2 regions of the Streptococcus sp. SCPM-O-B-15294 (M123) genome follow, and region 2 is predicted to be linked to the other one. Evidence: predicted binding sites of a transcription regulator. Region 2 holds the regulator's gene; the other holds the start of a gene.
What was found. Region 2 encodes CtsR, which represses protease genes until heat stress. Its sites were predicted from a motif close to TTGGTCAAAAAAGGTCAAANA; they were not measured.

Region 1 (15,845 bases), on a different contig from region 2:
TAAATTCACTTTTAAATTTTGTTTCATGGCTTACACCTTCTCTTTCACATTTTTACCGAGGATACCTGCAGGACGGATGAGCAAGATCACAATCAAGATGGCATACACAATGGCATCACGGAAGTCTGAGAGACCGATCGCTGTAGCGAAGGTTTCCAACAAACCGATGACAAATCCACCTAGGGCCGCACCTGGAATGATTCCGATTCCTCCAAGAACGGCTGCGACAAAGGCTTTGATCCCTGGTGTCATCCCCATCAAAGGCTCGATCGAGTTGTAATACAAACCGATCAAGACACCACCAGCACCCGCTAAGGCTGATCCCAATGCAAAGGTAAAGCTGATGGTCCGGTTGACATTAATCCCCATCAATTGAGCAGCATCACTATCAACAGAAACAGCCCGCATGGCTTTCCCCATCTTTGTCTTTTGAATAATAAATTGAAGAGCGACCATCAAGAAAATAGACACTCCTAAGATCATCAACTGAATGTTGGAGATTGAAATAGGACCAAAATTGTAACGAACAGTTTCAATGACTTGCGGGAAGGAACGGGTATTAGCCCCTACAAAAAAGACCATCCCATATTCGAGCAAGAAGGAAACCCCGATGGCTGTGATCAAGGCTGCAATCCGAGTTGAATGACGAAGCGGACGATAAGCCAAGTATTCAATCACAACCCCTAAAATAGCTGTCCCAACCATAGCTAGAAGCAAGGCTACAAAGAAGTTAACTTTCAATGAGTTCAATAAGAAATACCCCATAAAGGCACCTACCATGTAGATATCCCCATGGGCAAAGTTGATCAATTTGATAATTCCATACACCATGGTATAACCAAGGGCTAAGAGTGCATAGACACTTCCCAAGATTAGACCGTTCACTAATTGCTGGAGCATTTGAACCATCCTTTCTAACAATAAAGAGCGAGGCCAGGAATTTTCATTCTCCCAGCCTCTTGTACAAACAACAAATGATAATTAAGGTTTAACCGATTCAACTGACTCAACTTTACCATCTTTTAAGCCAATCATAAGTGCAGATTTAACCGGATTATGGTCTTTGTCAATAGACATTGTACCAGTAACACCTTCAAAGTCTTTCAACTTCGCAAGGTTATCTTTCAATTCAACAGAGTTCTTAGCACCTTTAGATGCTTCTGCAATCATGTAAACTGAATCATATGCCAAAGCTGCAAACATTGAAGGTTCTTCGTTGTATTTCGCTTTATAAGCTTCTACGAATTTCTTGGCTTTATCAGTCATTTCACCTTCAGTAGAGAATCCAGCTACGTAGTAGATGTCTGTAGCTGCAGCAGGTGTTGCTTGTTCAACGAATTTTGCATCGCTAAATCCATCACCACCGATGATTGGTTGTTTGATTCCCATACCACGTGCTTGGTTTACGATTTTACCAGTTTCAGTGTAGTAACCTGGAAGAACAATAGCATCGAAGTCTTTATCTTTGATTTTTGTAAGGGCAGCTTGGAAGTCTGTGTCCTTAGATTGGAAAGTTTCTGTCGCTACGATTTCACCTTTATAAGATTTCTTAAAGGCTTCAGCAATCCCTTTCGCATAGTCAGATGAGTTATCGTAGTAAAGAACGACTTTCTTCGCTTTCAAGTTCTCAGTTGTGTATTTTGAAATGATTTGTCCTTGGAAGCTATCGATAAAGGTAGCACGGAAAAGGTAATCTTGACCTTTTGTCAAATTATCTTGTGTTGCTGATGGGGTTACCAATGGAACACCCGCTTTACCAGCATTCGCAACCGCTGCTGCAGTGGCACCTGAAGTTGCAGGTCCTACAAGAGCGTTCACTTTTGATTGAGTAACAAGGTTTGTTGTAATGGTAGCTGCTTCCGCTGTCTCAGATTTGTTATCTTTATCTGTAACAACAATCTTCTTACCATCAGCACCCCCCTTAGCGTTGATTTCATCAACGGCCAATTGAGCACCTTTTTGTTCAGCACTACCGTAGGCTGCTACTTCACCAGTTTTTTCAAAGTTAAAACCGACTTTTAGTTCTTTGCCGATTTCGTTACCAGTTGTGTTTGAACCTGAAGTTGAAACTTCACCACAAGCAGCAAGAAGAGCGACACTTGCAATGGTTAAAAATGAAAGAGCAAATTTATTCTTCATTTGTAATAATCTCCTTAAATAATTCTTAAAATAAATACATATTAAGAATATACCGAATTATCTGAAAATTGTCAACATAAAAAACGCAATCGATTAAATGATTGCGTTTTCTACTTGCGTCTCTTCCTTCTGACGATGCAAACTTCCTACAAAATCACGATCCAATTCTTGAATATGGCAAATTTGAACCTTCTTTACAAAGCGTTCTTTTTTTAATTGTTGCATAATTTCAAGAACTTGAGGACTATCGACATAGACCTGGACATAACGCATTTTTTTGGAATGATAGATCACATCCCCAATTTCCTGCAATTTCTTTGCATCTCGGTTATAATATAATTTTACAATTAAGCCTGTTCTAGCTTGCTTCTCAAACATACACAATCCCTTTCTGCTTCTGTTACAAGTATAGCAAATTTCAGGTAAAAATACTATCTTTTTCTAGAAAGTGAAGAGTATCCTAAAAACCCTCTCCTGTCAAAGGAGAGGGTTGGATGGTTAAGATTTCTTATCCGAGATTGTTGTTAGCCATGATTTCATCGATGAAACCATAAGCTAAGGTTTCTTCTGCAGTCATCCAATTATCCCGTTCCGCATCAGAGTGGATTTTCTTGATGGTTTGACCTGAATTTTCTGCCAAGATTTTTTCTAATCTGTGACGTGTTTTCAAGAGGTGTTCTGCTGCAATGGCCATATCCGTTTGTTGAGTACCGCCACCAGTACCACCCATTGGTTGGTGGATCATGTACTCAGCATTTGGCAACATGAAGCGTTTGCCTTTGGCACCACTTGATGCAATCACAGTCCCCATTGAAGCGGCCATCCCCATGACGATGGTCTGGACGTCTGATTTGATAAAGTTCATGGTATCGACGATTGCCAAACCTGCAGAGACAGAGCCTCCTGGCGTATTGATATACATATAGATATCTTTGGTATTATCTTGGGCATCCAAGAAGAGCAATTGGGCAATAATCGAATTGGCCATTTGGTCTTCGACCGGTCCTGTCACCATGATAATACGGTCTTTTAAGAGGCGTGAGTAAATGTCGTATGAGCGTTCGCCACGACTAGTTTGTTCAATTACTACTGGAATCATTCATTCATCTCCTTTTATCCATTATAACCGGCACCATCTCACGAGTTTCATCCGGTTGATTCGAGAGGCTAGCTCTCCTTCCATTCTTTATAAAAGCTATTATATCCCATTGGTCAACAAAGGTCAAATTTTTACTTTCCTAAAGATGGATTGGAAATGTGCTTATTTGGTACCAAACAAGCGGTCTCCAGCATCACCCAAACCTGGAACGATATAGCCGTTTTCGTTGAGTCGTTCATCCAAGGCTGCAGCAAAGATTTCGACATCCGGATGAGCTGTTTGAAGAGCTTCCACTCCTTCTGGTGCTGCAACCAAGCAGACAAACTTAATATGGCTTGCACCACGTTTCTTTAATGAATCCACAGCTAAGATTGCAGATCCCCCAGTCGCCAACATTGGGTCCACCACAAAGATTTGACGTTGGTCGATATCTTCTGGCAATTTCACCAAGTATTCAACTGGTTTCAAGGTTTCTTCATCACGGTACATTCCGATGTGACCAACTTTAGCAGCGGGTACCAAACTCAAGAGTCCGTCTACCATCCCGATTCCTGCACGAAGGATTGGAACAATCGCTAGTTTTTTTCCAGCAATCTGTTTTTGAACTGTCTTTGTGATGGGTGTTTCGATTTCTACATCTTCAAGAGGAAGTTCGCGCAAAACTTCGTATCCCATCAACATAGCAATTTCATCTACTAATTCACGAAAAGCCTTTGTAGAGGTATCAGTCCGACGCAAAATAGACAATTTATGCTGAATCAGTGGATGTTTAATAACTTCAAGTTTTCCCATTGTGGTTCCTTCTTTCTCTATATTCATCTTATTATATCAAAAAGGAAGAAAAAGGCCTACAAATATGCAAACCTTTTCTTTTCTTATTTTAATGACTAGCTTATAGCCACTCCTTGTACTTGCCAATATAATAGTGTTTGACCAGGGTGACACTTGCCATATAAAGGAAGAGAATCCCCGCTAGTAATAGGAAGTAAAGACTATTTAGTGGCGCTACTTTCAACAAGGAAGCCAGTGGGCCATATGGTAGGAAGGTCACAAAGAGGGCGCCCAATAGGGTCGTTGCCATGACTGCAAGGGCTGGCCGGCTTTGAACAAAGGGCAATTTTGGAGAGCGGAGCATATAGATGACCATAGTTTGGGACCACATGGACTCAATGAACCAGCCGGTTTGAAAGAGCATGATGAAGAGGCCCGCACTGTCTGCTCCATGGACATAGCCATAGCCTGTAATCATTGGTACGATGATAAAGTAGAGAGCGATAAAGGTCAAGATGTCAAAGACAGAGGAAATAGGACCAAACCAGGCCATAAAGCGGGTAATGGATTTCGCTTCCCAGATTCTTGGTTTCTTCAAGAAGTCCTTATCAACCCGGTCGAAAGGCAAGGCGATACAGGAAAGGTCATAAACCAAGTTTAAAACGATGAGATGGATAGGGGCCATTGGAAGGAAAGGAAGGAAAATACTGGCAAAGAGAAGAGAGAAAATATTCCCGAAATTAGAAGAAACGGTCATCTTGATGTACTTGGTCATATTGGCATAAACCTTGCGTCCTTCTACCAAGCCTTTTTCGAGGACCATCAAGTCCTTATCCAGTAGGATAACATCTGCTGTTTCTTTGGCAATATCGACAGCTGTATCAACCGAAATACCAACATCTGCCACTTTCATAGATGGTGCATCATTGATGCCATCTCCCATATAGCCGACCTTATGGCCATTTGCTTTCAGCTGCAAGATAATGCGTGCTTTTTGGTCTGGAGATAATTTTGCAAAAACGGTAGTGGTTTCTACTGCTTGGGCCAAGTCTGAATCAGAGAGACTGTCGATATCGCTACCCAGCAAAATGTGGTCAACATCCAGTCCCACCTTTTCACAAACCGCTTGGGTCACTTTCTCATTATCACCCGTAAGGATTTTAGTAGCAACTCCGTATTCCGCAAGGGTATTGATGGCTGGTGCTGCGGATGGTTTTGGTGGATCCAAGAAGGCTAGATAGCCCGTCAAGATCATGTCTGCTTCATCTGCCACTTCAAAGGCATAGCCTTCCTCAAGATTTGATTTGTAACTAACCCCTAGCACGCGCAAACCTTGTTCATTCAGCTGAGCCACCTCTGCCAAGACGTCTTCCCGCACTTGGTCTGTTAGGGGGATAATCTCATCCTTGTATTCTACATAGTTAGAGACTGCTAGCATTTCTTCCAAGGCTCCCTTGGTGACCATGCTCACGATTCCCCCCTCATCTTTGACAATGACACTCATCCGCCGGCGTTCAAAGTCAAAAGGCAATTCATCAATTTTTTGGAAGCTTTGGTCCAAGCCACTGACAATCTCATGTTTCTTAGCTTCTCTTTCTGTCCGGCTGATAATAGCGCGATCCATTAAGTTTTTGAGGCCGGTTTGGAAGTAAGAATTGAGATAGGCCCGACGAAGGACAGACAAATCCAAGTCCCCACGAATGTCGAGGGGGTATTCGAGTACAATCTCATCTTGGGTCAAGGTTCCAGTCTTGTCCGTACAGAGGATATCGATAGCTCCTAAGTCTTGAATGGCATTGAGTTTTTTAATGACCACCTTTTCTTTGGCCATGATAATGGAACCCTTGGCCAAGCTGGCTGTGATAATCATTGGGAGCATTTCCGGAGTCAAGCCCACCCCTACACTGAGGGCAAAGACCCCTGCTTCCAGCCAATCCCCATCTGTCAAACCATTGATAAAGAAGACGATGGGTACCATGACCATCATGAGTCGGATCAACAACCAAGAGATGGTGTTCATTTCTCGTTCAAAAGAGGTTGGTTCATCATAAGTATTGATGGTTTGCTCAATCGCTCCCATCATGGTTTCATCCCCAACGACCAAGACCAAGGCTGTTGCTCGACCTGAGATGACGTTGGTCCCCATGAAAGCTAGACTTTCACTCTCCAAAAGACTGTCCAGATTTTGGCCACTTGCTTTTTTCAAGCAGACTTTTTCGACAGCATCGCTCTCTCCAGTCAAACCTGATTGTTGGACGAAGAAGTCTCGAGAATCCAACAAGACCACATCCGCTGGGATCATGTCGCCTGCACTCAATTTGATCAGGTCTCCCACCACGATCTCATCAATGGGAATTTCTTCTTCTTTGCCTTCTCGAATGACCGTTGCTGTATTGACAATCATGCGAGAAAGGTTGCTAGCAGCCTTGTCACTTCGCAATTCTTGAATAAACCGAATCCCTCCAGAGAGAAGGACGAGAACGACGATGATGAGAGAGGTCGTTGGATCTTCCTCACCTGGTTTGGCTAACCAAACATTGGTCACCAGAGAAACAAGGGCAATGAGCAGTAAGATGACTGTGAAGGGATTGATGATGGATTCAACAATCCGTTTCCAGATAGAATCATCTTGCCCCTTTGTGAGGACATTTTCTCCATAGTTATCCCGGTTCTCCTCTACTTGGTCTTCCGTCAAGCCAGACCAGCTAGATTGATAGGTTGCTAAGGTTCTTGTTTCTGCATCTTGCAATGCAGCAATGAGTCTTTCTTTTGTTGTTTGCATTGGAATCTCCTTTTAAATCAGGAGCCAAACGCTTATAGAGTCCCGATGACACAAATCAGCGATTGGCTGGCTATGTGCGGTTCGGGATGATCGTCGATTTGTATCATAGTGTTCTCCTTTTCTACTTGATAGGTGAGAGGCTTCTTAAGCATAAGAAAAGAGCCCTCCCCTTTTACAGGTAGGACTCATTAAACTCGTCGTTTATTTTTTAATAAAAATTCTCAAAAAATAGACCGTCCAAGCTTTAGCTCCGCAAGGCAATGAAATGAGCTTAGTCTTGACCTTTGCGATCAGGACTGTTGACCAACGAGTAGTGTCTCCACTGCTTTGCGGTAGTCATCCGTATCCTTGTGGTAGCCTCACCTACCGTTATTCCCCTTGAGTATACTCCTCCCCTATAGAAAAGTCAACCCTTAAAATCAACCTTTTTTAGGAAAATTTGTTACGATCCGATCGACAATCTCTTGGACTAGGGTTTTCGGAGCTGCCACATTGAGGCGGGCATGTTGCTTCCCTTCTACTCCAAAGTCTGTCCCTTTATTGAGGATGACCTTGGCCTGGTCATGAAGTCGAGCATGGAGTTCTTCCTCTGACAAACCGTAGGCAGAAAAATCAAGCCAGAGTAGATAGGTCCCTTGCGGTTTCATCACACCAATGTCTGTCTGCTCACGCAAAACTTCTACAGTGTAATCGATATTTTCTTCCAAGACTTCCTTTAAGTCCTCTAACCAAGCTTTTCCATTCTGATAGGCGACTTCGGTGGCGATAAAGCCAAGGGCAGAAATTTCATGTTGATTGTTTCGCAACTGCCGAGCTTGGAAGGATTTTCTTAGTGCATCATTTTCGATGATGGCATAGGAATTTTTTGTACCTGCAATGTTGAAGGTTTTGGTCGCGCTTGATAAGACAAGGGTGAAGTCCTTAAAGCTTGGATCTACTGTATTAAAACATACGTGCCGATTTCCAAATAGCGCCAAGTCTTGGTGAATTTCATCTGAAACAAGCAAGACCCCATATTTTTGACAGAGGCGACCAATCTTTTCTAGGACTTCTCGTTCCCAGACGCGACCGCCTGGGTTATGAGGATTGCACAGGATGTAGAGCTTGACTTGGTGCTCCACAAAGTCTTTTTCCAATTGCTCAAAATCAATTTGGAAGAGTCCATCCACTTCTACTAAGGAATTAGTCACTAATTCGCGTTGATTGAGGCGGACGCTACGGGCAAAGGGTGGATAAACTGGCGTATTGATGAGAACAGCCTCGCCTTCCTTAGTGAAAGCCTGAATAGCCGTTGAAATAGACGGAACCACACCTTCCATAAAGACAATGGCTTCCTTCTCAAACACATATCCATGCTCTGACTTTTCCCAATTCTGAACAGCCTTGTAAAGCTCCTCGCTAGGATAGGTGTATCCGTAGACTAATTGATCTGCGTAATCTCGAATGGCTTGGCGAACCGCAGGCAAGGATTCAAAATCCATATCTGCAATCCAAGCAGGAAGAAGTTCTGGATCTTGCTCTGACTCCTTCCACTTGCTAGTATGATGCCCCAAACGATTAGGGACAGTCAAAAATTGTTCTTTTCCCATGATGGACTCCTATCTAGCCAATGCTTGTTCTAAATCCTCAATCAAATCCCGTGCATCTTCAATTCCGATGGAAAGGCGAAGCAAGTCATCCGTTAACCCATAGGAATGACGAACCTCTGCAGGAATATCTGCGTGGGTCTGTGTAGTTGGGTAGGTAATCAAACTCTCCACTCCACCCAAGCTCTCTGCAAAGGTAAAGACTTGCAAGTGGTTTAAAATGGTTGGAATCTTTTCTTGGTGGCTTACTTTAAAGGAAACCATGCCTCCCTTGCCGGTATACAATACTTCCTTAACAGCTGGATGCCCCTTCAAGAATTCCACTACCTTCTTCGCATTTTCTGTAGAGCGCTCCATTCGAAGGGCTAAGGTTTTTAAACCACGGATCAATTGGTAGCTGTCAAAAGGAGAGAGAACAGCTCCAGTTGTGTTTAAGTTATAAAAGAGTTGCTCATAGAGACCTTCATCATCAGTCACTACAACCCCAGCCAAAACGTCATTATGACCCGCTAGATACTTGGTCGCTGAGTGAAGGACGATATCTGCTCCTTCTTCAATTGGACGTTGGTAGATAGGGCTATAGAAGGTATTGTCTACAATCACTTTTGCCCCTTTTTCATGAGCGAGTTTAGCTAATTTCTGGATATCAAACTCCAGCATGAGTGGGTTAGTAGGTGTTTCAATATAGAGAATATCCACCTCTCCCTTCAATCCTTCTACCAACTCTTCTTCTGAATTTGCATAGGTAAAGAAAAAGCGTCCTTCTTGTTCCATTTGGTTGAACCAACGGAAAGAGCCTCCATAAAGATCTCTTACTGCCAAGACCTTACCGCCAACAGGAAAAATACTAAAGGCTAAGACAATGGCAGACATACCTGAGCTCGTCACCAAGGCATGCTCTGCACTCTCAATAGCTGCCAAGGTCTTTTCAGCGTTTACCCGAGTCGGATTCTTGGTACGGATATAGTCAAAACCAGTAGATTGACCAAACTCTGGATGCTGGTAAGTGGTTGAAAAATGAAGCGGAGTAATCAAAGCCCCTGTTGCTGGATCCGACTTGATTCCCGCTTGAGCTAGGATGGTGTTAATATTCTTTTTGTGACTCATACAAACCTCCAATGGACGTAAATTCAATTGTCTCTATTGTATCACTTCTTTAGATGATTCGGTTTTTCCTTTTTCAAGAGCTAGATATAGCTTCAAACTATAATAAAAAAAGAGGTGGGATAGCCCCAACCTCTATTGATTATGAAATATGAAATTTATTTCGAAGACTAGCTGCCTTGCTACCAATGAAGCGATCTAAGAAACGAAGACGAAGACCAAGGCCACCGTATACCACGATTCCAACACCACCAATCAGAGCTACATAAATCATGCTGGTCACTCGACCATTTGGTTTGATCACAAAGCCTAGGATAAAGCCTGCAACTAGGACCACCAAGAGCATGATCAAGGTGAGAATGGCTGTCAATAAGCTTCGTTTGAAGACTGTCTTGCGATTGAAATGGGTCACCAGATGAATTTCCTTGTACATAAGGACAATCGGAATCATGAGACCAATTGTAGTAGAAAGAAGAGGACCATAGGCTTTAAAGACATAAATGAACGGTACTTGGAGAATCAGTTTTACCAATACTCCATAACCAAAGTAAAGAATTGCCTTCCGATTTTGGAAAAGAGCCTGGATCATTGGAGAGAGAACCGTATACAGGCCTAGGATGACCGTTTGCAGCATAGCTAGGATAAAGAGTCCCAAAGCCAGGGAATCTGGCTTCCCGTAAAAGACCGTATAGAGAGGCTCTGCAATGGCTACTGCTCCAATCGTCGCTGGAAGCAAGAAGGCTACTAGCATGGTCAAATTATCTTGAACCAGCTTCCCTGCAGCCCGGAAATCACCCTTGACATAGTTCTCTGTAAGAAGAGGGATTCCCACCCCACCGATCGATGTCGCAACCGCAATTAAAATCATGGTAATCTTGTTCGGATTCGCTGAGAAGTAGCTGAACTGAACCAAAAGCTCTGAACGAGTGAAGTTGGTGAACCAAGACATGACATTGCTATAGGTCATCTGGTCGATGATTTGGAAGAGTTGAATGGCTGATCCTGTCACAATGAACGGAATCGCTTCACGAATGGTATCCCACAAGAGAGCCTTGGTGTCAATCTGGCTATCAGACTCTGGACGATGAATAATGTGCTGTAGAAGTCCTGTTTTCCAGAGGTAATAGACGAGGACTAGGAGACTTGCTCCCATCCCAATAAAGGCTGCAAAAGTGGACTGGGTCACGGCTTCAACGTAATCACCTGAGCCGACCTTCATAATGAAGTAGGCTGTCAAGAGCATCCAGATAACCCGAATCACTTGCTCAGCAATTTGACTGATGGCATAAGGTTTCAGATTGTTATGCCCTTGGAAGAAGCCACGAATGACACTCATGGAAGGGAAAATGAGGACTGCCCAAGACAGGCTCTGCATAACAGGGATTAGGTCTTTCCCACCTCCAGACAGATTTGCAAATACTGGGGAAAGCACATACATGATAATGGCAAAAACCAAGCCCAATAAAGACATGAACTTAAGGAAGCCACGAATCATGGCAAAACTGTGCTCTTCTTGCCCCTTGGTATTGTACTTGGCCACCTGCTTAGCGACTGCTACTGGGACGCCTGCTGTTGAAATCAGCAAAAACCAAGCGTAGATATTGTAGCCCATCGTAAAGAGGCCGTTTGCCTCTGCTCCATGTTTGCCCATCCAGATATACCAAGGGATGAGATAGGCCGCACCTAAGAGACGACTAATGAAATTGCTGGCTGTTAACCAGACTGTGCCTCGAAGCATCTGGGCCTGTTGATTACTTGTTTCGTTACTCATATGTTTCCTCTACTTTATAGTCTTCTTTCATTATAAACTTTTCCTTTACACTTGTAAAATAAGCTCTTTCAGTTTAAAATAAGATTATGATGAAGATAGAAACTGTACTAAACATTTTAAAAGAGGATCACAACTTTCGTGAGATCCTACAAGACGGAGAATACCACTATTCAGCAAGTGGTGTTTCTTTTAATCAAATAAGCTACGATAGTCGAAAAGTCAACTCCGAGACCCTCTTTTTTGTCAAGGGGGCAAATTTCAAGAAGGAATTTTTGGAGCAAGCGATCGAGCAAGGTCTCCAGTGGTATGTCGCTGAGCAAGACTTTGAGGTCAGCATCCCAGCCATTATCGTTACGGATATCAAACAGGCTATGAGCTTGATTGCCATGGAATTCTATGGCCACCCTGAGCGCCAGCTAAAACTCTTAGCCTTTACAGGGACCAAGGGCAAAACGACTTCTGCTTACTATGCCTACAAGATTCTTGAGCAAGGCCACCGTCCAGCCATGCTGTCCACTATGAATACAACCTTGGATGGCAAGACTTTCTTCAAATCAACCTTGACCACTCCAGAAAGCATTGATCTTTTTGAAATGATGGCCCAGGCAGTTGCCAATGATCGGACCCACCTGATTATGGAGGTTTCTAGCCAAGCTTATTTGGTGAAACGGGTTTACGGTCTGACCTTTGATGTCGGTGTCTTCCTCAACATCAGCCCTGACCATATTGGACCAATTGAACATCCAACCTTTGAAGACTATTTCTACCACAAACGACTCTTGATGGAAAATAGCCGTGCTGTTGTCGTCAATAGCGATATGGATCATTTTGAGATTCTTGCGGAGCAGGTTGCGGAGCAAGACCACGACTTCTACGGTAGTCAATCAAGCAACCAAGTCCAGAACTCAAAAGCCTTTAGCTTTTCTGTCACTGGCAAGCTGGCAGGAGATTATGATACCCAGCTCATCGGTCACTTCAACCAAGAAAATGCTGTGGCTGCAGGTCTTGCCTGCCTTCGTCTAGGAGCGAGTCTCGAGGATATCCAAAAAGGGATTGCTAAGACGCGCGTTCCTGGCCGAATGGAAGTCTTGACTCAGAAAAATGGGGCCAAGGTCTTCATCGACTATGCCCATAATGGAGATAGCTTGAAAAAACTGCTCTCAGTTGTTGAAACCCATCAAACGGGGACGATTTCACTGGTCCTTGGATCAACTGGGAATAAAGGAGAGAGCCGTCGTAAGGACTTCGGCTTGCTCTTAGAAGACCATCCTGAAATCCAAGTCTTCCTCACAGCGGATGATCCCAACTATGAAGATCCTTTGGCTATCGCTGAAGAGATTAGCAGCTTCATCACGCGCCCTGTCGAAAAAATCGCAGATCGCGAAGAAGCCATTCAAGTAGCTATGGCAACGACCAGCAAGCCTGAAGATGCCGTCATTATCGCCGGAAAAGGAGCTGACTGCTACCAAATCGTCAATGGCGTAAAAGAAGAGTATCCAGGTGACGCAGCAATTGCTGAACGTTACCTTTAATCAAACGAAAGAAGGCTAGGAAAATTCCTAGCCTTTTTTATTGTTTGATAAACACCAGTCTTTCCTTATCCAAGTCCACTGCTAATTCATATTTGCCTTCATCATTTTTGCGGATATAGCCTAAGACTTCTAAGCTATCAACAAAGATGTCTCTGCGCTTTTGCTGGACTTCTTCTTTTTTGAGGAACTTGAGCAAAAAGCTGGTCATATACTTGAGAGCATACTCGGGATTGACATCGCCCAAAATAGCATAGAGTTTCTCTTGCTCCTCCGTCAATGGATATTGGTGAGCAACCTTGTAGAAGTAATTGGAAAGTGTCTGTGCATGTCGTTCGAAGTCAGTCTCCTCTATGAGAATTGCTGCATTGGTAGTATTGCGGAGTTCCGTTTGGAAGACCTTGGCTTTTAATTCTTGATAAACTGCACTGTCCTCTCGGACAAAGACCTCCTGATCCAATTCAACTCGATCAGCTGACTCTAAGAAAGGCAAATTGAGGGTGTAGCGTTTATTTTCTCGAAGGATGAAGCCCGCTTTGATATATTCCTCCATCAGCTTATCCACTGGTTGATCCGGAAATTGGGCCTTAATTTGCCGCAGGATCACATCGTCGTGCTGGTCCAAATAGTTGATCAAGTCCTTGAAAAATGGCTGACGTGTCAAACGTGTGGGATTAATGATCTGAATCATCCATATACCTTTCTTTAAACTGTAGATGGGGAGACTGAGCTAACTGACTCGGGTTAGTCCCAGGCTGATCTAGGGGAACGGCTAGGCCAAGTTCCTTGTAGTAATCCAGCCAGAACGGACCAATCTCCTCTTCCACATCTCCAAACTTCATGGGAATGGTTTCAAAGATAGGAAGTAGTTCAGCGATGAACTGGGAACAATAGAAACCATCTCCATCTGGATAAAAGGACGCATTGTAGGGAGCTCCTAAAAGGCTCTCTGCTCGCTTTTTGACTTCTTCGTGATCAATCGCCGTATAGCGATAAAGGTCATAGACTTTTCCAGCTTCAAAGAAATTTTCGGGTGACTGGGAAAGAACACCACCTTCCACCGTAGCATGATAGACCTGTCCGTCCAAAAAGATAGCCACGTGACTGTAGTTACCTGTCGAAGCCTGGATGGCCTGGCCCATTTCCGTATTTTCTCTCACAAAAATCAAATCGCCAGATTCTAACATGGTCTCCTCCTAGCAAAAAAGGAGTCGAAACTCCTTTTTAACGATGGGTTTCCCCATCAATCCTTATGCATTAAAGCTTTCAGTCAATTGTGGTACCACTTGTTTCTTACGTGAAACAGCACCTGGAAGGAAAGCGTGGTTGTTTTCAAGTTTGAAGTTGAAAGCTGCTTCTACCTTATCCATATTAGCACCAAGAGCCAAAATTTCTGAGTTTGAGTTGACGATGTCTGTAATCATCAAAACAAAGTCAGAGTAACCGTTTGCTGCGTTTGCTTCTTGGATGGCTGCTTCGATTTCAGCTTGGCGTTCCAATACTTCAGCGATATCAACTGTATTGACTTGAGCCACACGAACGTTGTTTCCGTTCAATTCAAAAGTCTTAGCATCAATGTCGATCAATTCTTCTGCTGATTTGCTTGCCAAGTTGGTACCAGCTTTGAGCATGGCAAGACCGTATTCTTCCAAGTTCACACCAGCCAATTCAGCCAATTCAGGGGCAATCACTTTATCAGATGGATGAGTTGTTGGAGATTTCAAAAGAAGGGTATCTGAAATCAAACCTGAAAGCATCAAACCTGCGATTTCTTTTGGCACTGCTACACCATGTTCTTTGAACATGCGGTATACGATAGAAGATGCTGATCCAACTGGTTCTAAACGCATGTAAAGTGGGCTGGCAGTTTCAAAGTTAGCCACACGGTGGTGATCCACCACACCATATACTTCTACTTCAGCGATATCTGAAACAGATTGTTGGAATTCATTGTGGTCTGTTAAGATAACTTGCTCTGCACCTTCTGCTTTAGCTGATGTGATGACGCGCGGTGCTTCCACACCAAAATAGTCCAATACGAAAGCTGTTTCTTCATTTGGAGTTCCAAGAGCCACTGCTTCTGTATCCAACCCGTAAGCTTCTTTTGCAAGATAAGCAAAGGCTACAGATGAACCGATGGCATCTGAGTCAGGATTTTGGTGACCAAAAACGAGAATTTTTGACATGTTTCTACCTCTTCATTTTCATTTATAGATTCACTCTATTTTAGCACGTTTTTCCGTTTGAAGAAAGGGAATAGTTGTTCATTTCATTAGAAAAAGACAGCTGGAAGGACCAACTGTCTCGATTTATTTTATCCTTTAACCCGTTTCAGGTAATCTTGGTAACTTTCTGTTTCCATCAAGTCTTTTGCATTTTGAACCCGTTCTTTTGTCGGTGGTTTCACACCCTCCAACTTGTACGGAATACCCAATTCCCGCCATTTGAATTCCCCCATAGTATGGTAAGGCAAGATCTCAAATTTATCAACATTTTTAAGGGTTTTAACAAATTTCCCAAGTTCGATCAGGTCATCATCTCGGTCTGTAAGCCCAGGCACCAAGACGTGCCGAATCCAAACAGGCTTGCCAATATCAGACAAATACTTGGCACAGGCTAAAATATTTTTATTCGTTTGACTGGTTACAAATCTGTGCCGTTCATCGTTAATTTCCTTGATATCCAGAAGCACCAAGTCTGTCACTGCCATTAATTTATCAAATTTTTCCAGGTAACGAGGGGTATTGCGGAAAGGTAGAGCACAGGTATCGAGCGTGCAGTGAATGCCCAATTCTTGAGCCTTGGTGAAGAGGGCAATCAAAAAGTCTATCTGCAAGAGGGCTTCTCCACCACTAACCGTGATCCCACCTTTTTGACCCCAAAATCCACGATAGCGGAGGGCTTCTTCTAAGACATCATCCACTGTTCGTTCTCTAGACATGTTGGTTTCCATAGCCCAAGTATCCGGGTTATGGCAATACTGACACCGCATTTGACAGCCTTGAAGAAAGACAATAAAACGGATCCCTGGTCCATCCACTGCACCGAAGCTTTCTGTAGAGTG
Region 2 (15,845 bases):
GGAGGGTTCATCATTTCATTTGTTTTTTCTCTTATGTAGACGAATTACATTTTTACAAAATCTGTATTTTCTGAATTTTAGTACTTAATTAAAAATAAAAGTTCGGAATTTTTGTAAAATCGTAGCGGAAATTTGTTTTCTTTTTCCGTTTGTAATAGACTAAAATTACTACCATAGGACGGTGAAACGATGACGATTAATCAATTACTGCAGAAACTGGATACATCAAGCCCTATTCTCCAAGCGACCTTTGGTCTGGAGAGGGAAAATCTGCGAGTGACAACTGATGGACACTTAGCTCAAACTGCTCATCCGAGTCAGCTTGGTTCCCGCAATTTCCACCCGACCATCCAAACAGACTTCAGCGAACAACAACTGGAACTAATTACACCTATTGCTCACTCGACTAAGGAAGCGCGGCGCTTACTGGGAGCTATCAGCGATGTGGCAGGCCGCTCAATTGACCAGAGTGAATGCCTGTGGCCTCTGTCCATGCCACCGCAGCTGACTGAAGAAGATATTATCATCGCCCGTCTGGAAAACGAATACGAACGCCACTACCGAGAGGGTTTAGCGAAAAAATATGGCAAAAAACTACAGGCCATCTCTGGCATCCACTACAACATGGAGCTAGGGAAAGATCTGGTCGCTGCTCTCTTTCAAGTCAGCTCCTATCATTTACTAAAGGACTTTAAAAATGACCTCTATCTCAAACTGGCTCGAAACTTTCTGCGTTTCCGATGGCTCTTAACCTATCTCTACGGTGCTGCTCCTCTGGCAGAAGCCGGTTTCTACAGTCAGGAATACCCGCAGCCTATCCGCTCTTTTCGCAACAGCGACTATGGCTATGTCAATGACGAGAATATTCAGGTGTCCTACACTTCTTTGGAGCAATATGTAACCGATATTGAAAACTACGTTCAGTCTGGCGAGCTCAGTGCTGAAAAAGAATTTTACTCAGCCGTTCGCTTCCGTGGACAGAAGCACAATCGCGCCTATCTGGAGCAGGGTATCACCTATCTGGAATTCCGCTGCTTCGATCTCAATCCTTTTGACCATTCGGGCATTAGCCAAGAGACCTTAGATACTGTCCATCTCTTTTTACTGGGCCTGCTCTGGCTAGATGATGTAGAAAATGTTGATGCAGTATTAAAAGCTGCCCATGATTTGAACCAGAAAATTGCTTGTAGCCACCCGCTGACTGCCCTGCCAGATGAGGCAGACAGCTCAGCCCTTCTCCAAGCCATGGAAGAGCTCATCCAGCATTTTGAACTGCCAACTTACTATCAAACTTTGCTGGACCAGATGAGAGAGGCTCTCTTACATCCTCAGCTGACACTGTCAGGACAGCTCCTGCCCCATATCCAGCAAGATTCCTTAACAGCTTTTGGTCTAGAAAAAGCAGAAGAATACCACCGCTATGCCTGGACTGCTCCTTATGCCCTCAAAGGCTACGAAAATATGGAGCTGTCCACCCAGATGTTGCTCTTTGATGCTATTCAAAAGGGGCTGAATGTCGAAATTTTAGATGAAACGGACCAATTTCTCAAGCTTTGGCATGGTAGTCATGTAGAATATGTCAAGAACGGCAATATGACCTCCAAGGATAACTATGTCATCCCTTTGGCCATGGCCAATAAAACAGTCACCAAAAAGATTTTGGCAGCAGCTGACTTTCCCGTTCCGGCTGGAGCAGAATTTTCTTCTTTAGAAGAGGGACTGGCCTACTACCCTTTGATTAAGAACCGAGAAATTGTTGTCAAACCCAAGTCAACCAACTTCGGACTGGGCATCTCTATCTTCCAAGAGCCAGCTAGCCTGGAAGCTTATCACAAGGCTCTGGAGATTGCTTTTTCAGAAGATGTTGCCGTCTTAGTGGAGGAATTTATCGCTGGAACGGAGTACCGCTTCTTTGTCTTAGACGGACAATGCCAAGCAGTCCTCTTGCGAGTGGCGGCCAATGTCGTCGGAGACGGTCAGCATACCGTGAGAGAATTGATTGCCATCAAAAATGACAATCCTCTGCGGGGCCGAGATCATCGTTCACCGCTTGAAATCATTGAACTGGGGGACATTGAACTGCTCATGCTGGACCAGCAAGGCTATGGAGCAGATGATATCCTGCCTGCTGGAGTCAAGGTTGACTTGCGGCGCAATTCCAACATTTCTACTGGCGGAGACTCGATTGATGTCACAGACAGCATGCACCCATCTTATAGGGAACTCGCTGCGGACATGGCAAAGGCTATGGGAGCCTGGGCCTGTGGCGTTGATCTCATCATCCCTGACAGCTCTGCTATTTCCACAAAGGAAAATCCCAACTGTACCTGCATCGAGCTCAACTTCAATCCTTCTATGTATATGCACACCTATTGTGCTGAGGGGCCGGGACAAAGCATTACTCCGAAAATACTAGCTAAACTTTTCCCAGAAATGGACCTATAAAGTAAGAAAACGCAGAAGATGTCTCTGCGTTTTTGTTTTGTAACCGAGGTAGAGTTTTAGATGATAACCTAAAAAGATTAAGCATGGTCCTCCTACAAGTTTAAAATAGCAAGTCATTTGCTGTAAAATCATCCTCTAACAAGCAAATTTCAAACCTCTCCTGCATATAGCAGAGGAAATCTTCCCTTTTTCCTAAAAAGAATCATAGGTCGCGAATACAAGGCTAGTATCATCTGAACAAGTTCCAGCCAGTTACTGTTGGCTTCCATAGCCCACCATCTCAACCGCTTTAAAACTGCCTCGGGTTAAAAATTCATACGGAACCCCTAATGCATCAGCTACCGCCAAACCATAGACTGCCGTTTTCAAAGATTGGTTCATGCTAGCCTCCTTTGTTTTATTATACTATTTTTGGTCTTAAAATTCTTCCTAATCCCCAAAAACAAGCGCAGGCCCGCGCTTGTTTTTCTATTTTATGCTAAAATAGAAGCTATGGACAAAATTATTAAAACTATCTCAGAAAGTGGCTCCTTCCGTGCCTTTGTACTAGACAGTACAGAGACCGTGCGAGCAGCCCAAGAATACCATCAGACACAAGCAAGCTCAACTGTGGCCCTCGGTCGGACCCTGATCGCAAGTCAAATTCTCGCCGCCAATGAAAAGGGCAACACCAAGATAACGGTGAAAATCCTCGGTACTAGCTCACTTGGTGCTATCATCACTGTGGCAGATACTCAAGGAAACGTCAAAGGCTACGTGCAAAATCCTGGTGTGGATATCAAGAAAACAGCGACCGGTGAAGTCGTGGTCGGACCATTTGTCGGAAACGGGGAATTCCTAGTGATTACCGACTACGGCACAGGCAATCCTTATCATTCCATGACACCTCTCGTCACTGGAGAAATCGGTGAAGACCTAGCTTATTACTTGACTGAAAGCCAACAAACTCCATCTGCAGTGGGGCTCAATGTCCTTCTTGATGAAGAAGACAAGGTCAAGGTTGCCGGTGGTTTCTTGGTGCAGGTCTTGCCAAATGCCAAGGAAGAAGAAATTGCCCGCTTTGAAAAACGTATCCAAGAAATGCCGGCCATTTCTACCCTTTTAGCCTCTGACGACCATATTGAAGCCCTTCTTACTGCCATCTATGGCGAAGATCACTACAAACGTCTCTCTGAAGAAGAGATCCGCTTCCAATGTGACTGTAGCAAGGAACGCTTCATGGATGCCTTGGCTAGCTTGCCAGCCAAAGACCTTCAAGAAATGAAGGACGAGGACCAGGGAGCAGAAATTGTTTGCCAATTCTGTCAGACGGCTTATCACTTTGATAAAAACGACTTGGAGGAACTCATTCGTGACAAATCTTAATACACCTTTTATGATTGGGAATGTCGAGATCCCAAACCGGACGGTCCTTGCACCTATGGCCGGTGTGACCAACTCAGCCTTCCGCACGATTGCTAAAGAACTCGGGGCAGGGCTTGTAGTCATGGAAATGGTCTCTGATAAAGGAATCCAATACAATAACGAAAAGACCCTGCATATGCTCCATATTGATGAAGGTGAAAATCCTGTATCGATTCAGCTCTTTGGTAGCGATGAGGACAGCCTGGCACGCGCAGCTGAATTTATCCAAGAAAATACCAAGACCGATATCGTCGATATCAACATGGGCTGCCCAGTTAATAAAATCGTCAAGAACGAGGCGGGTGCCATGTGGCTCAAGGACCCAGACAAGATCTACTCTATCATTAACAAGGTTCAATCCGTCCTTGATATCCCCCTCACTGTTAAAATGCGGACAGGTTGGTCTGACCCTTCTCTAGCAGTTGAGAATGCCCTCGCAGCTGAAGCTGCAGGTGTCTCCGCCCTTGCCATGCACGGACGGACCCGGGAGCAAATGTATACGGGTCATGCGGATCTTGAGATCCTTCACAAGGTTGCACAAGCACTGACCAAGATTCCATTTATCGCCAACGGAGATATCCGGACGGTGCAAGACGCCAAACAACGGATCGAAGAAGTCGGTGCCGATGCGGTCATGATCGGCCGTGCTGCTATGGGGAATCCTTACCTCTTCAATCAAATCAACCACTACTTTGAAACAGGAGAAATCCTGCCTGATTTGACTTTTGAAGACAAGATGAAGATTGCTTACGAACATTTGAAACGCTTGATCGATCTCAAAGGTGAGCACATTGCCGTTCGCGAATTCCGCGGCTTAGCTCCTCACTACCTCCGAGGAACCTCAGGCGCAGCCAAACTCCGCGGAGCCATCTCGCAAGCTAGCACTCTAGCTGAGATTGAAGAACTTCTTCAATTAGAAAAAGCTTAATGACAAAAAGAGAGTGGGACAGAAATCGGTAATTCGTTAGGATTCGATTTCGTCGTCCCACCTCCGCACAGTTGAGTAGAGCTGTAAAAGCTGATGAAATCAGCATAGTAGAGCCCACTCAACCACTGCGTCTTGCTCGACAATCCAAAAACAATTGAGAGGCTAGGACTTTTGTCCCAGCCTCTTTTGTATCTTATTGATCCGCTTGAGATTCGCTTTCTTTCCAGCGATAGGTCTTGCGTGGTTTTTTCTTAGGTACCCGTTTGACACCTACTTCTTCTACGTAAGAGCCATAGGTCACAAGGAAATTATTGGTCAAAATTTCTTTATCTGGATGGATCAGATTCACCAACTCGGTTGCTTCGTATACGGTGAAAGGCTCTTCTAGGAGATGGAGGAAGGTTGGATTCCAAGCCAAGCGCCCTTGGATACGCTTGATCGATTCTTGGACAATCTCATAGTGGTCAAAGGCGAAATCTTCAGCTGTCAAAACACGGCCATCTAGAGAACATTCCCCTTGTTTGAAGTCCACATCAAGGAAAAGAACTTCTTTGGCATCATCTCCAGCTCGGACCAGATTGACGGCCTCCGCAGGCAAATAGACCAGGTGGGCGATGGTGATGACCCAGCCCCGTGGGTCCCGACCAGGAGTCGAAACGGTCATTAACTGCTCGACCTTTTGAGGGGTCAACTCTAGTCCAACTTCTTCTTGAACTTCGCGGATACAAGCCTGGATAGCATCCTCGTGCTTTTGCAAGAATCCTCCAACCAAGGCGACCCGGTGCTGACAAGGGTGGGTTTTCCGGCGAATCACCAAGAGTTTCAAACGCCCCTCCACAAAGCAGTAGGCCACCATATCGGTAGTTACACTTGGATTTTCATAGGTGGGATGATCTTGCTCCTTATACCAACGGAGGAATTCTTCCTCGCTGACGACCGTCTCGTAGTATTCCTTTTCGTTCATCCCTTCCGGAATGCTGCTTGTTGCCATCTAAGCAACCTCCTTTTTCACTGCTTTACTCCATTGGTACCAACCAACCAAGCTATTGAGGGTGTAGACCCAATACATTCCCTGAATATGGATGCTTTCTCCCCACCAGAGGTAGATACTGAAGAGGTTGGTCGCAATCCAGAAAATCCACTGTTCACGATAAAGACCTGTCATGAGAAGTTGACCGACTCCATTGGTCGCATCTGTCACACTATCACGGAAAGGTCGTGCACTGTGGATGCTTTTATAGGCATAGCCCATCCCGATCCAAATCAGAGCTGTTAGAACCAAATACTTGATCCATTCCATTATGGTTAATTTCTTGGCTTCAAAGTGAGATTCTTCTGCCCCTCCTTGGTCATTGATCCGATTCGACAACCAGACATAGAGGCCGATTGGTTGCATCACGAAGAAGTATAGGGTTGTCAGAACTTCTCCATAGAAGTTTTTGTTCAAGGCTAGGATGAGGTAAATCGCTGAGTTCACTGCTCCAAAGAGATAGTTACTAGCCCTACCTTCTGCTACTAGTATCACACAAACGATTCCTGTCCAGGAGGCAAAGAGCCCTAACCAATCGTGACTTGCTTCCTGATTGGTAAACTCTAGGACAAAGGGCACGCTAGACAAAGCAATCAGATACAGCCATTGTGTCAGAGTGCGACCTGCAAATAGGTCTTGCCAAAGGAGTTTCATAATCCCTACGAAGCCACGTTTGCCAGCTTCTCGATGGACATTTTTTAAATGCTCCCCAAATGTTTGAATTTTTTCTTGTAGTCGTTTCATGCTGTTTCTCCTTTAATCAGCTTGATAAATCGTATCGATGACACGCTTTGCTTCTTCGTAATTCCCCAAGTAGTCTTGCCCGAGATAGGCTGTTGGGATATCTGCGAGGTATTGGTGGCGGAGGTGATCCAGGTGATTTGAAAAACTGTTGCGAATTTCATCATCTGCCATGGTCATATCGCGGAAGCCATCATTGACATAGGATCCAATGGGTTGGACAAATAAGATCAAATCCCATTTTTCCTTAGCGAGGATACTGACAAAGAGATTGTCAAAAGTATCCGTCATACTGGTCTCTTGGCCTTCTACTTCCATATAGTAGTCGTAATAGCCCTTGGTCACTAGCGAATTGGTATCCGCAATGACCAGTCCACGATTGGCACTACTGTCGATTAATTTTGAGGTTTGATCGTATTGTCCGAGCAGGAGATAATAATAGTCTTTGGGGGTCAGTTCATCATCCCGTACATTGTTTCTGATCTGGTACTCGCGAGCATATTCTAAGCTCACTGGTGCATCATAGAAGCGGGCCAAATCTTTTGCCAAAGTCGTCTTCCCATTACTAGCACTCCCCATAATGAGGACCTTTTTGGTAAACTGACGACGGAAGGGTTGCGCAATGTATTTCCAATACTTGCTGGGATTTTCCCGGATGAGGGTTCCTGAGATGCCAAACTGACGCTCCTGTAAGTGCGCTTGAAAGCCTCTCGCTTCAAGTTCCTCTTGATACGTCTTTTCCCCAACATAGAAGATGAGCTCTTCTCTCTCAGCATCATATTGAATGGTTTCTAAGGCTGTTTTCAACCAAGGCTCCCATCCTAAAGGATAGCGGGGAAGTTCTGTCTCGTCTAATTTATAAATTTGGGTGAGTTCATCATTTGAAAAACCTTCTCGAATATAGCGAAAACGTTTCTGCAAAGGAAGGCCAACTTCTTCTCCTCGGTCACCTTTGTAACCAGAGACAATCACACAAACGCGGTCACATTGGCGTTTTGCCCGTTGAATTAAATCAATATGACCTTGATGAAGGGGGGCAAACGTTCCAAATACTACTGCCACTTTTTCTTTCATCTAACTGGCTCCTTTATCATAATGTCAAAACATGTTTTGCTTATGATTTTATTATAAACTATAATTTCAATCTGTCAATACTTTTTTATAAAAAAATATATTTTTATAAAATAAAAATTAAAAAGACTCAACTCTGTATGTTATTATACAGAATTGAGCCTCTGATTTCAATCTTTTTTTTAATTTTCTCAGTAGGGAGCCATTATTCCCGAACCAAGGCATGCGCATGGCCATTTTCTGTCACTTGAACACTTGCCACTTGGCCATCTTGACCGACAACTATATCCAAGCTAGCTGCAGATCCATCTTGGGAGGAAATCAAACCAGCATGGTAATGACCTTGATCCAAGTTGTATTCATAGCTTCCAATTGTATAGCCCACTGCATCGCCACCAGGAGTTTGAATGGTTACTTGTCCACCTTGTCCGATGCTTACGCCTGTATCGCGACCGTCGGTCCAACTACCTATTGCTCCTGAATAATCCCCTGAGGCATAGCTCAAGACACCTTTATAGCGTGGGTTCTCTGTCTTAGAGGCTTGTTCTTTTGCAGTCGTGCGACCTTCCTCCAAGCTAGGACGTTTTTGTTTTTCTGGTGCTGGGGTCACTGCTGCATGTGTTTCTTTGGAAGGAGTTGGAACCAGGCCTTGACTGGCTTCTGGAACTCTTGGTGTCACTGGAGTTGATGGATTTTCTTGGCTCGCTTGTGTTTCGCTCGAAGCGATGGCAGGAGATTGTGCAACTTCTGTGCTTTGTGTGGTTTTGCTTGCGGTCTTTTTCTCTTCTTTTTTACTAGTAGAGCTTTGTTTCACTTGCGCAATTTTACTAGTTGAAGATGGACTGGTTTCCTTGTTCTTTTCTGATCCACATCCGCTTAAGAGAAGAGCAGCTGTTAGAGCAAGGGTAGATAGACTAAACAAGGTTCCTTTCGTTTTCATGGCAATACCTCTCTTTTGTAACATTTGTTACATTTTGTAATATGATTGTAACATTCATCTATAGGGAAGTCAAGAGGATTTGCAAGTCTTATAAAAAATAGAAACTAGTTTCAAAAAAAGAGTGAACAAATGGAGCCCTACTCCAAGCATTCACTCTTTTTCTTATTGATAAACTTCTTGATAAAATTCGATGGTATCTCCATCTTGGACAGTAGTTTCTGCTGCCCCTTTTGGTGCCATCTCTCCATTAATCTTGTACATCCAATAGAGCCCCTTGCTTTCATCCTGGGCTACGCCATCGATCGAGGTGATGAGACCACTCTTTTCCTCGATTTTGTAGTTAGCTTTCAGGACTTCCATCAGGTTGGCTTTTTCAGCAACCTTTAAGGTCTTGCTTTGAGCTTCTTGCCCTTCAGGGGCGATACTGACCGTAATGGTAATTTGTTTTTCTTTGGCTACTTGTGAGCTAGAAGCTGAGCTTTCCGTAGTCGATGGTGTGCTTTGTCCGCAACTGACCAATACAAGAGCTGCTAGGACAGCAAAGAAACTATAAAGTGTTTTTTTCATAATACAATCTCCTAAATACTATATAAAGTAGAGGGTAAAAACAGGTGGTGGAAAGGGCGTGGGCCAGGTTAAAGCTAAAGCCATTCACCAGCGCATAGGTCCACCAGGGCATGTGGTAGAGAATAGCATAAAGACTGTCAATCAGCACCCCGTAGAGAAAGGATAAGATACCGACTACTAGGGTTTGGACTTGCAAAGACAAGTGACGGTAAAGCCCCCGCCAAAGAGTCAAAAGGAGGCCAAAGGCCAGTATCTGAGCGAGCACCACTGGGCTCATCCCCAAGAGAAAAGCCGAGGTAAACATGGTGACTGCCATCACCAAACAGGCAAATTGCCAGTCTTCAAATAGCACCAGTAAAAAGAAAATGGCACTAATGGGTTGGACATTGGGCAAGAAGGCAAAGGCTTGTCTCAGCACCACACAGAGGGCTGCTAAGAGGGTGATTCGGGTCAAGCGTTTGAGAGGCACTGCATATCCTCCTAGTCAATCGTGAAGTTAAGCTGACCAGACTTGACACCTACCTTGAGGGTTTGCCCTTCAGCCACTTCTCCTCTCAAGAGGATCTCTGCCAAGTAGTCTTCCACCTGAGTCTGGATGGTCCGGCGCAAAGGACGCGCTCCCATCTCTGGATCATATCCATGAGTCGCCAGCCATTTAAGAGCAGACGCTTGGAATTTCAGAGTAATACCCTTCTCTGATAGAGATTGAACTAGCGGTTTCACCATAATCTTGACAATCTCATGCATTTGGTCACTGGTCAAGCTATGGAAGACAACCTTCTCATCGATCCGATTGATAAACTCTGGTCGATAGGTCTTCTTCAACTCTTCAAAGATGCGTTTCTCCATATTGGCCTGGTCAAAGCGAATATCCTTAGCTCCAAAGCCAACCGTCTTATCATCTCGTAAAGCGGTAGCTCCCAAGTTTGAGGTCATGATAATAATGGTATTGGAGAAATCTACCTTGCGTCCCTTGCTGTCGGTCAAGACACCGTCATCCAAGACTTGCAAGAGAACGTTAAAGATATCTGGATGGGCTTTTTCCACCTCATCAAACAAGAGGACTGAATAAGGTTTGTTGCGGACTTTTTCCGTCAACTCGCCCCCTTCTTCATAACCGACATAGCCTGGAGGGGCACCGTTGAGACGACTGGCCGCAAATTTCTCCATGTATTCACTCATATCAAAGCGGATCAAAGCGGACTCGTCATCAAAGAGGACTTCAGCCAGCGCCTTCGCGAGCTCGGTTTTTCCGACCCCAGTCGGACCGAGGAAGAGGAAGGAGCCAATTGGCCGTTTGTGAGACCGAATTCCCGACTGATTGCGACGAATCGCTCGGCTGATACTTGAGACAGCCTGATCCTGACCGATCACGCGCTTATGAAGTTCTGCTTCTAATTCAAGGTATTTCTTAGCTGCTGTTTGGGTTAGTTTCTCCACAGGAATGCCTGACAATTGACTGAGCGTCTTCAGGATATCCTCTTCCTTGACTTCTAGCTGGTAGCCTTTTGGACTGGCATCTTCTTTTAGCAACTGAGCAACTTTTTTCCACTGCCCCTTGAGCAAGGCTTGATCGGCAGCTGTCAAGTCGGACTGAAGACCGGCTTGAGGCCCCTTGTTTTGCACCGTCGCTGCCGCTTCATCCAAGAGGTCAATGGCGGAGTCAGGTAAGAGGCGACTGGTCAAATAACGATTGGCATAAACAACAGCTGTCTCAATAGCCGCATCCGTAATATGAACACGGTGGTGACGTTCATAGGTCTTCTTGAGCCCTTGCAAAATCGCAATGCTATCTGCAACAGAGGGTTGCTCAATCAAGACCTTAGCAAAGCGGCGTGAAAGAGCGGCATCTTTTTCAATGTGTTTTTGGTATTCTTCTTGCGTAGTGGCTCCTACGGTCCGTAGGGTCCCGCGAGCCAAGGCCGGCTTCAAGATATTGGCCGCATCCAAGGTGGAGTCAATCCCAGAGCCAGAGCCCATAATGGTATGGAGCTCATCAATGAAGAGGATGACATGGCCATCTTCTTCAATATCATTGATGATGTTGTTCATCCGCTCTTCAAAATCTCCACGGAACCGCGTCCCTGCGACAACATTCATCAAGTCCAATTCTAGGACCCGCATTTTAGCCAGTTCCGTCGGGACATCTCCGCTGGCAATCCGTTGAGCCAAGCCCAAGGCTAGAGCGGTCTTTCCGACACCGGCATCCCCGACCAGGACTGGGTTATTTTTCGTTTTGCGGCTCAAAATCTGAATCATCCGCGAGATTTCTTGCCCCCGACCAATCACCGGTTCCAAACTGCCATTGCGAGCCATTTCTGTCAAATCTCGGGTGTAGTCTTCCAAACCACCGCTGGTAGAGGCTGGCATGCCCATCATATTTCCCATGGTTTGACGATTGGGTTGCTGGGCCCGATAGAGCGAACGAATGGCCTTGACAGCTTCCTTGTCCCAACCTGCTCGTTGTTCTAAGCTCTTCCGAAGCTCGACGATTTTAATGCCCTCTTCCTGATCATCATAGCGGAAGCCGACATACTCCAATACTTGAGAAGCCAAGGTTCCCCGCTCTAGTAATAGCGCCAAGAGGACATGCTCTGTTCCAAGACTTTTGGCATGGACTGCCTGGGCAATCTCTTGGGAACGTTTCATGATTTCTTCGACACGGAAAGAAAAAGGAAATACCTCATAGCGGCCATCCCGTTGGTAGACTTGACCCGTAATGTGCTCCGCTGCATCTTGAAAATCATCAATCTGCATAGGATAGTCACTTAAGACGGAACCAGCTACACTATAGGGATTATTTGCCAGGGCTACTAGGATATGCCAGGTATCTAGCGTTTGAGACTCAAAATGACCCGCCAAGATTTGAGCGGCTTCAATCGTTTCTAATAGGGCTTTTGAATAGTTCATAAGGAGATTACATTCCCTTTCTATCGACTTGTTGGATAATTTTTCGTAGGATATTGGCTCGTAAGCGATGGGCTTCACTTCCCAGAACCTCGTCTGTCGTCATCACTGACAAAAGCTCTGCCTCTCTCTTTGTAAGGAGTTTTTCTTCAAATAGCATTTGAAGGATATCGCCAAAAACAGTCTGACTGATTTGTTCTCCGATGCTTGCGCCAAGCTCTTTTAGCATCTGGTGTTGGTCTGAAAATTGGACCTTGCCAATCCGGATATAACCGCCACCTCCACGCTTGCTCTCTACGATATAGCCTCGACTTTCGGTGAAGCGGGTCTTGATCACATAATTGATTTGACTAGGAACAACTTGGAAAACATCCGCTAATTCGCTTCTCTTGAGCTCTGCGATGCCTGCTTGAGCCAGTAGCGACTTGATATAGGCCTCAATGCTATCTGATGTATTTTTACTTGCCATGATGCTCCTTTCTAACCTTTTCATTCTAGATAAGCTCTCTGCTTTTCAGAGGATCAAAAATGGTCTCATCATCCATGATGTCATTATTGACCTTATCTGACTATTATACAATTTTTACGCCTGTAAATAAAGCAAAGACTACGTCGAGATAGAAACTGAAGACCCCTTGTTGGTAGCCAGAAGGAGGCCAAAAAAGAGGCTAGCCGTTGCTAACCTCTTGTAATAGGGACTTTAGGATTTCCGACGAGCGTATTTCACTCTTCCGCCCAAGAAGCCTAAGCCCAGTAGTCCGATCCAGGCTAAGAAACTTGCCTTCTCTGATCCTGTCTGTGGCAGTTTTTCTTGGGACTGCACAGGGGCCGGAGTTACTGCTTCTACCTCAGGAGAAAGAGGAGTCTCTTTCGAAGCCGTCGGTTTCAAAATTGGAGCAATTCCACTTTCTTTTTTGTCTTCTGGAGGAAGGAGCGGTTTCGTTTCTTGTGAGTCTTCACTAGGACTTGTTGCTAGCGGCACATCCGGAATAATAGGAGCTTCTTCCGCTTCCTTCGTTCCGACTTCTGTGATCTGGTCCTGGGCCTCCACTTCGACGAAGGCATCGACTTCTGTCCGAATTTCTTTGCCTTCTTCTTGTCGGACCTCGATCAATTTCAATCGGCGTCCGACCTTCCCAGATTGAAGGATCCGGCTTTCGCCCTTGGCCAAGTCCTTGTTCTCACGTGTTTGACTCTCAAATGGAATCTCCTCTGCTTCGATGAGAAGTTCTGGTTTTTCAAGAATCAAATCCCGAACACCTTCTTCTGGTCGTGTCTGCGTCAGCGGTTCATAATTGTGAGCATCTCCTAAGATGGTTTCAAGGGCTTCGACTTGATTCACTGCAGCAACCAAATCTGGGCGCTCTTGATCCAACAACTGAGTCAAGTCCGTCAATTGTCCTTGAACCGTCGGTTTGAGCTCTGCTTTCAAACGATCGAGAGAAGTAGCCTTGATCTTTTCTACTCCTTCTCTGATGATCTGTTGCAACTCTTCTTGACTGAGCAACTGGCTATCTTTCCCTGATAGGATAAATCGGTCTACCTGGATGGCTCTGGATGACTGAGGGTCATTGAGAGCTGGATCCAGATGCAGGCGTAGCTGGTGGTAGCCTTTTGCTAGGCCTTGCAGATTGACCAAACTCTGGTCGAGTTTGCGTTGGTCTCCATAGCCACTGAAATAATGATCGCCTTCGATCTCATAATCATGGCCACGCCCTTCTTCGAAGGCCATTTCTTTTCCATCTAGAGTGACGCTGTAGAGACCATGGCTTGGGTCGACCACTCCTCGAACCTCCACACCTGTTCCCTTAAAGGTGATGGTCACTTCAATGTGTTTCTTGCCTTCCTCATCGGTCACTTGGTTAAAGCTAGACCAAGATTCTGTGCCATTTGAAAAGTCTTTGTTGTCCGTCTCATGGTGCCAACCTTGGCTATAGTGCAGTTTCGGATCTTGGTCATCTACTTCTTTGCGATTTTCTGGCAACTGGTCCTCGTTCATTACTTGGACTGTCAGTTCTGGAATAAAGCCGACTAGACTTCCTTGATCTGGATGCAACAATTTGACCTTAAAGTCATAGACATCGGTCGCTTTTCCTGCAAAATCAAGAGTTGGAACTTGGACTGTTTTTTCCGTCTCTCCATCTGCGAACTCAAGGGTGACGTTGGTATCTTTGTAGACCTTGCCATGAACCCCTGTTCCTGGTTCTGTGATTAATTTGAGACTGGCACTTCCTTTAGAGCCACCTTTTCTCTTGACAACGACTTGCGCTGGGTCGCCTTTCTTAACAGCTAGGGTTGGCTGAGCAAACTCAAAGAGACCCTTTTCTTGGTTATTGAGGGCATAAATCCCTTCCGTTGCGATCGCATCTCCCTTGCTATTGACCAAGGTCAAGGTATGGGAGCCTGCTGCCAAGTCCGGTGTTTCATAGACCTTTTGGCTGCGTTTGCGGCTTGGGCTTTTGGTATTGACCGTCGCTAGCTTTTGGCCATCGACATAGACATCCATTTCCCCATGACCAGGGTCGACAGTTGCGACCACATAGGCCTTGGTGCCTTCAAACTGATAGGTCACAGAAGCTCCCTTTTCCTTGGTCCACATAGAGGTGCCTCGGACGCCTTCTCCCTCTTCATTCCATTGGCTATTAGCTCGGTCAGCAGTCCGGTCAGAATGATAAGTCAAACCAAGCGGGTAACCATCGGTTTCTTCGATGCTAGCTGGGGTCTTATAGACAGAGACTCCGTTCAAGATTGGAGTAGCTTGGGCATCGGTGATGGACACCCGGATATAGCGACTATCAACTGGTTGCCCTTTGATCAAACGGCGGTATCCTACGGTTGAACCAGCCCCAAAAGGAACCCATTGACCATTCACAGCCACATCAATGGTGAAGCCAGAAATCCGTTGGCCTTTCTCGATCGTTTCCTTGAGCTCTACCACATCAAAGTGTTGCTCTTTTCCAAGATCGAGAACAAAAGAGCCGGTCTTAGCATCATCTGATGGTGCCCAACTGGTCTTTTCATCGCCATCTGTCAAATGGCTGGCCTTGTAGAGAGAGTTGCGTCGTGTCGAGTCAGCTTCTACCAAAGCTCCTGCCGCATAGTTCACACTGTAGAGTTGGTCCAAGGTCTGGCGTAATTCTTTCAAACGGGCCACATCGGCATCCGCAAATTTTCCGTCTTGATTCGGTGGAATATTGAGCAAGAGTGGAGTTCCACGGCCGACCGATTTGAAGTAAATGTCCATCAATTCGCGCAAGGACTTAGGCTCTTGGTTGTCATGGTAGAACCAGCCGGAGCGAATAGAAACATCCGCTTCTCCCACTGAGTATTGCTTCCCTTCTGGATCTCCGTGATTGAGGTAACTATTGGATGGATTGTTGCGGATCTTATCTGGATTGACCTTATGCCAAACTGGATCTCCAGCAATTCCCTTTTCATTTCCGATCCAACGAACATTGGTGGGCTCAGCTGAGAAGATGGCAATATCCCCTTGGGCCTTACGAATGGCATCAAACCACTTGTCGAAGGTATAGGTGACTTTTTGAGCCCCATCGCCACGCGCTCCATCCATCCAGACTTCTACGAACTTGCCCTTGTTTCCATATTTTGGATCTTCAAGGATTTCTTTGAGCTGGTTGAGATAGTATTCGTTGTATTGGTCCTCTGTATCCACATGGTAGAGTGGGCTGTGAGCATCCCAAGGCGAGAGGTAGACCCCCATATCCATGTCATACTTGCTGGCAGAAGCAGAAACCTCGGCTAGGATATCGCCTTTTCCTTCCTTCCAACCGCTTTTAGCAATGGTATGGTCG

Region 1: the regulator CtsR is predicted to act here: its motif matches at 3,348-3,368, upstream of AC3E8G_RS08355 (ATP-dependent Clp protease proteolytic subunit).

Annotation. Positions count from the first base shown of each region.
Region 1 covers NZ_JBYQGU010000013.1:24,582-40,426, forward strand. Annotated here, with positions in the region: gene AC3E8G_RS08335 (branched-chain amino acid ABC transporter permease) at 1-27, opposite strand, end outside; gene AC3E8G_RS08340 (branched-chain amino acid ABC transporter permease) at 31-900, opposite strand; gene AC3E8G_RS08345 (ABC transporter substrate-binding protein) at 982-2,139, opposite strand; gene AC3E8G_RS08350 (DUF2129 domain-containing protein) at 2,233-2,517, opposite strand; gene AC3E8G_RS08355 (ATP-dependent Clp protease proteolytic subunit) at 2,648-3,238, opposite strand; gene upp (uracil phosphoribosyltransferase) at 3,401-4,030, opposite strand; gene mgtA (magnesium-translocating P-type ATPase) at 4,131-6,791, opposite strand; M-box (ykoK) riboswitch at 7,015-7,169, opposite strand; gene AC3E8G_RS08370 (MalY/PatB family protein) at 7,211-8,380, opposite strand; gene AC3E8G_RS08375 (cystathionine gamma-synthase) at 8,390-9,484, opposite strand; gene AC3E8G_RS08380 (putative polysaccharide biosynthesis protein) at 9,624-11,252, opposite strand; gene AC3E8G_RS08385 (UDP-N-acetylmuramoyl-L-alanyl-D-glutamate--L-lysine ligase) at 11,339-12,784, shown strand; gene AC3E8G_RS08390 (DUF1803 domain-containing protein) at 12,822-13,472, opposite strand; gene AC3E8G_RS08395 (YiiX/YebB-like N1pC/P60 family cysteine hydrolase) at 13,456-13,968, opposite strand; gene AC3E8G_RS08400 (manganese-dependent inorganic pyrophosphatase) at 14,032-14,967, opposite strand; gene pflA (pyruvate formate-lyase-activating protein) at 15,096-15,845, opposite strand, start outside.
Region 2 covers NZ_JBYQGU010000001.1:14,183-30,027, reverse strand. Annotated here, with positions in the region: gene gshAB (bifunctional glutamate--cysteine ligase GshA/glutathione synthetase GshB) at 190-2,445, shown strand; gene AC3E8G_RS00110 (hypothetical protein) at 2,698-2,826, opposite strand; gene hslO (Hsp33 family molecular chaperone HslO) at 2,938-3,810, shown strand; gene dusB (tRNA dihydrouridine synthase DusB) at 3,797-4,777, shown strand; gene AC3E8G_RS00095 (NUDIX domain-containing protein) at 4,971-5,768, opposite strand; gene pnuC (nicotinamide riboside transporter PnuC) at 5,769-6,551, opposite strand; gene AC3E8G_RS00085 (AAA family ATPase) at 6,564-7,622, opposite strand; gene AC3E8G_RS00080 (hypothetical protein) at 7,825-8,559, opposite strand; gene AC3E8G_RS00075 (DUF4430 domain-containing protein) at 8,722-9,126, opposite strand; gene AC3E8G_RS00070 (ECF transporter S component) at 9,107-9,595, opposite strand; gene AC3E8G_RS00065 (ATP-dependent Clp protease ATP-binding subunit) at 9,607-12,036, opposite strand; gene AC3E8G_RS00060 (CtsR family transcriptional regulator) at 12,044-12,502, opposite strand; gene AC3E8G_RS00055 (alpha-L-fucosidase) at 12,734-15,845, opposite strand, start outside.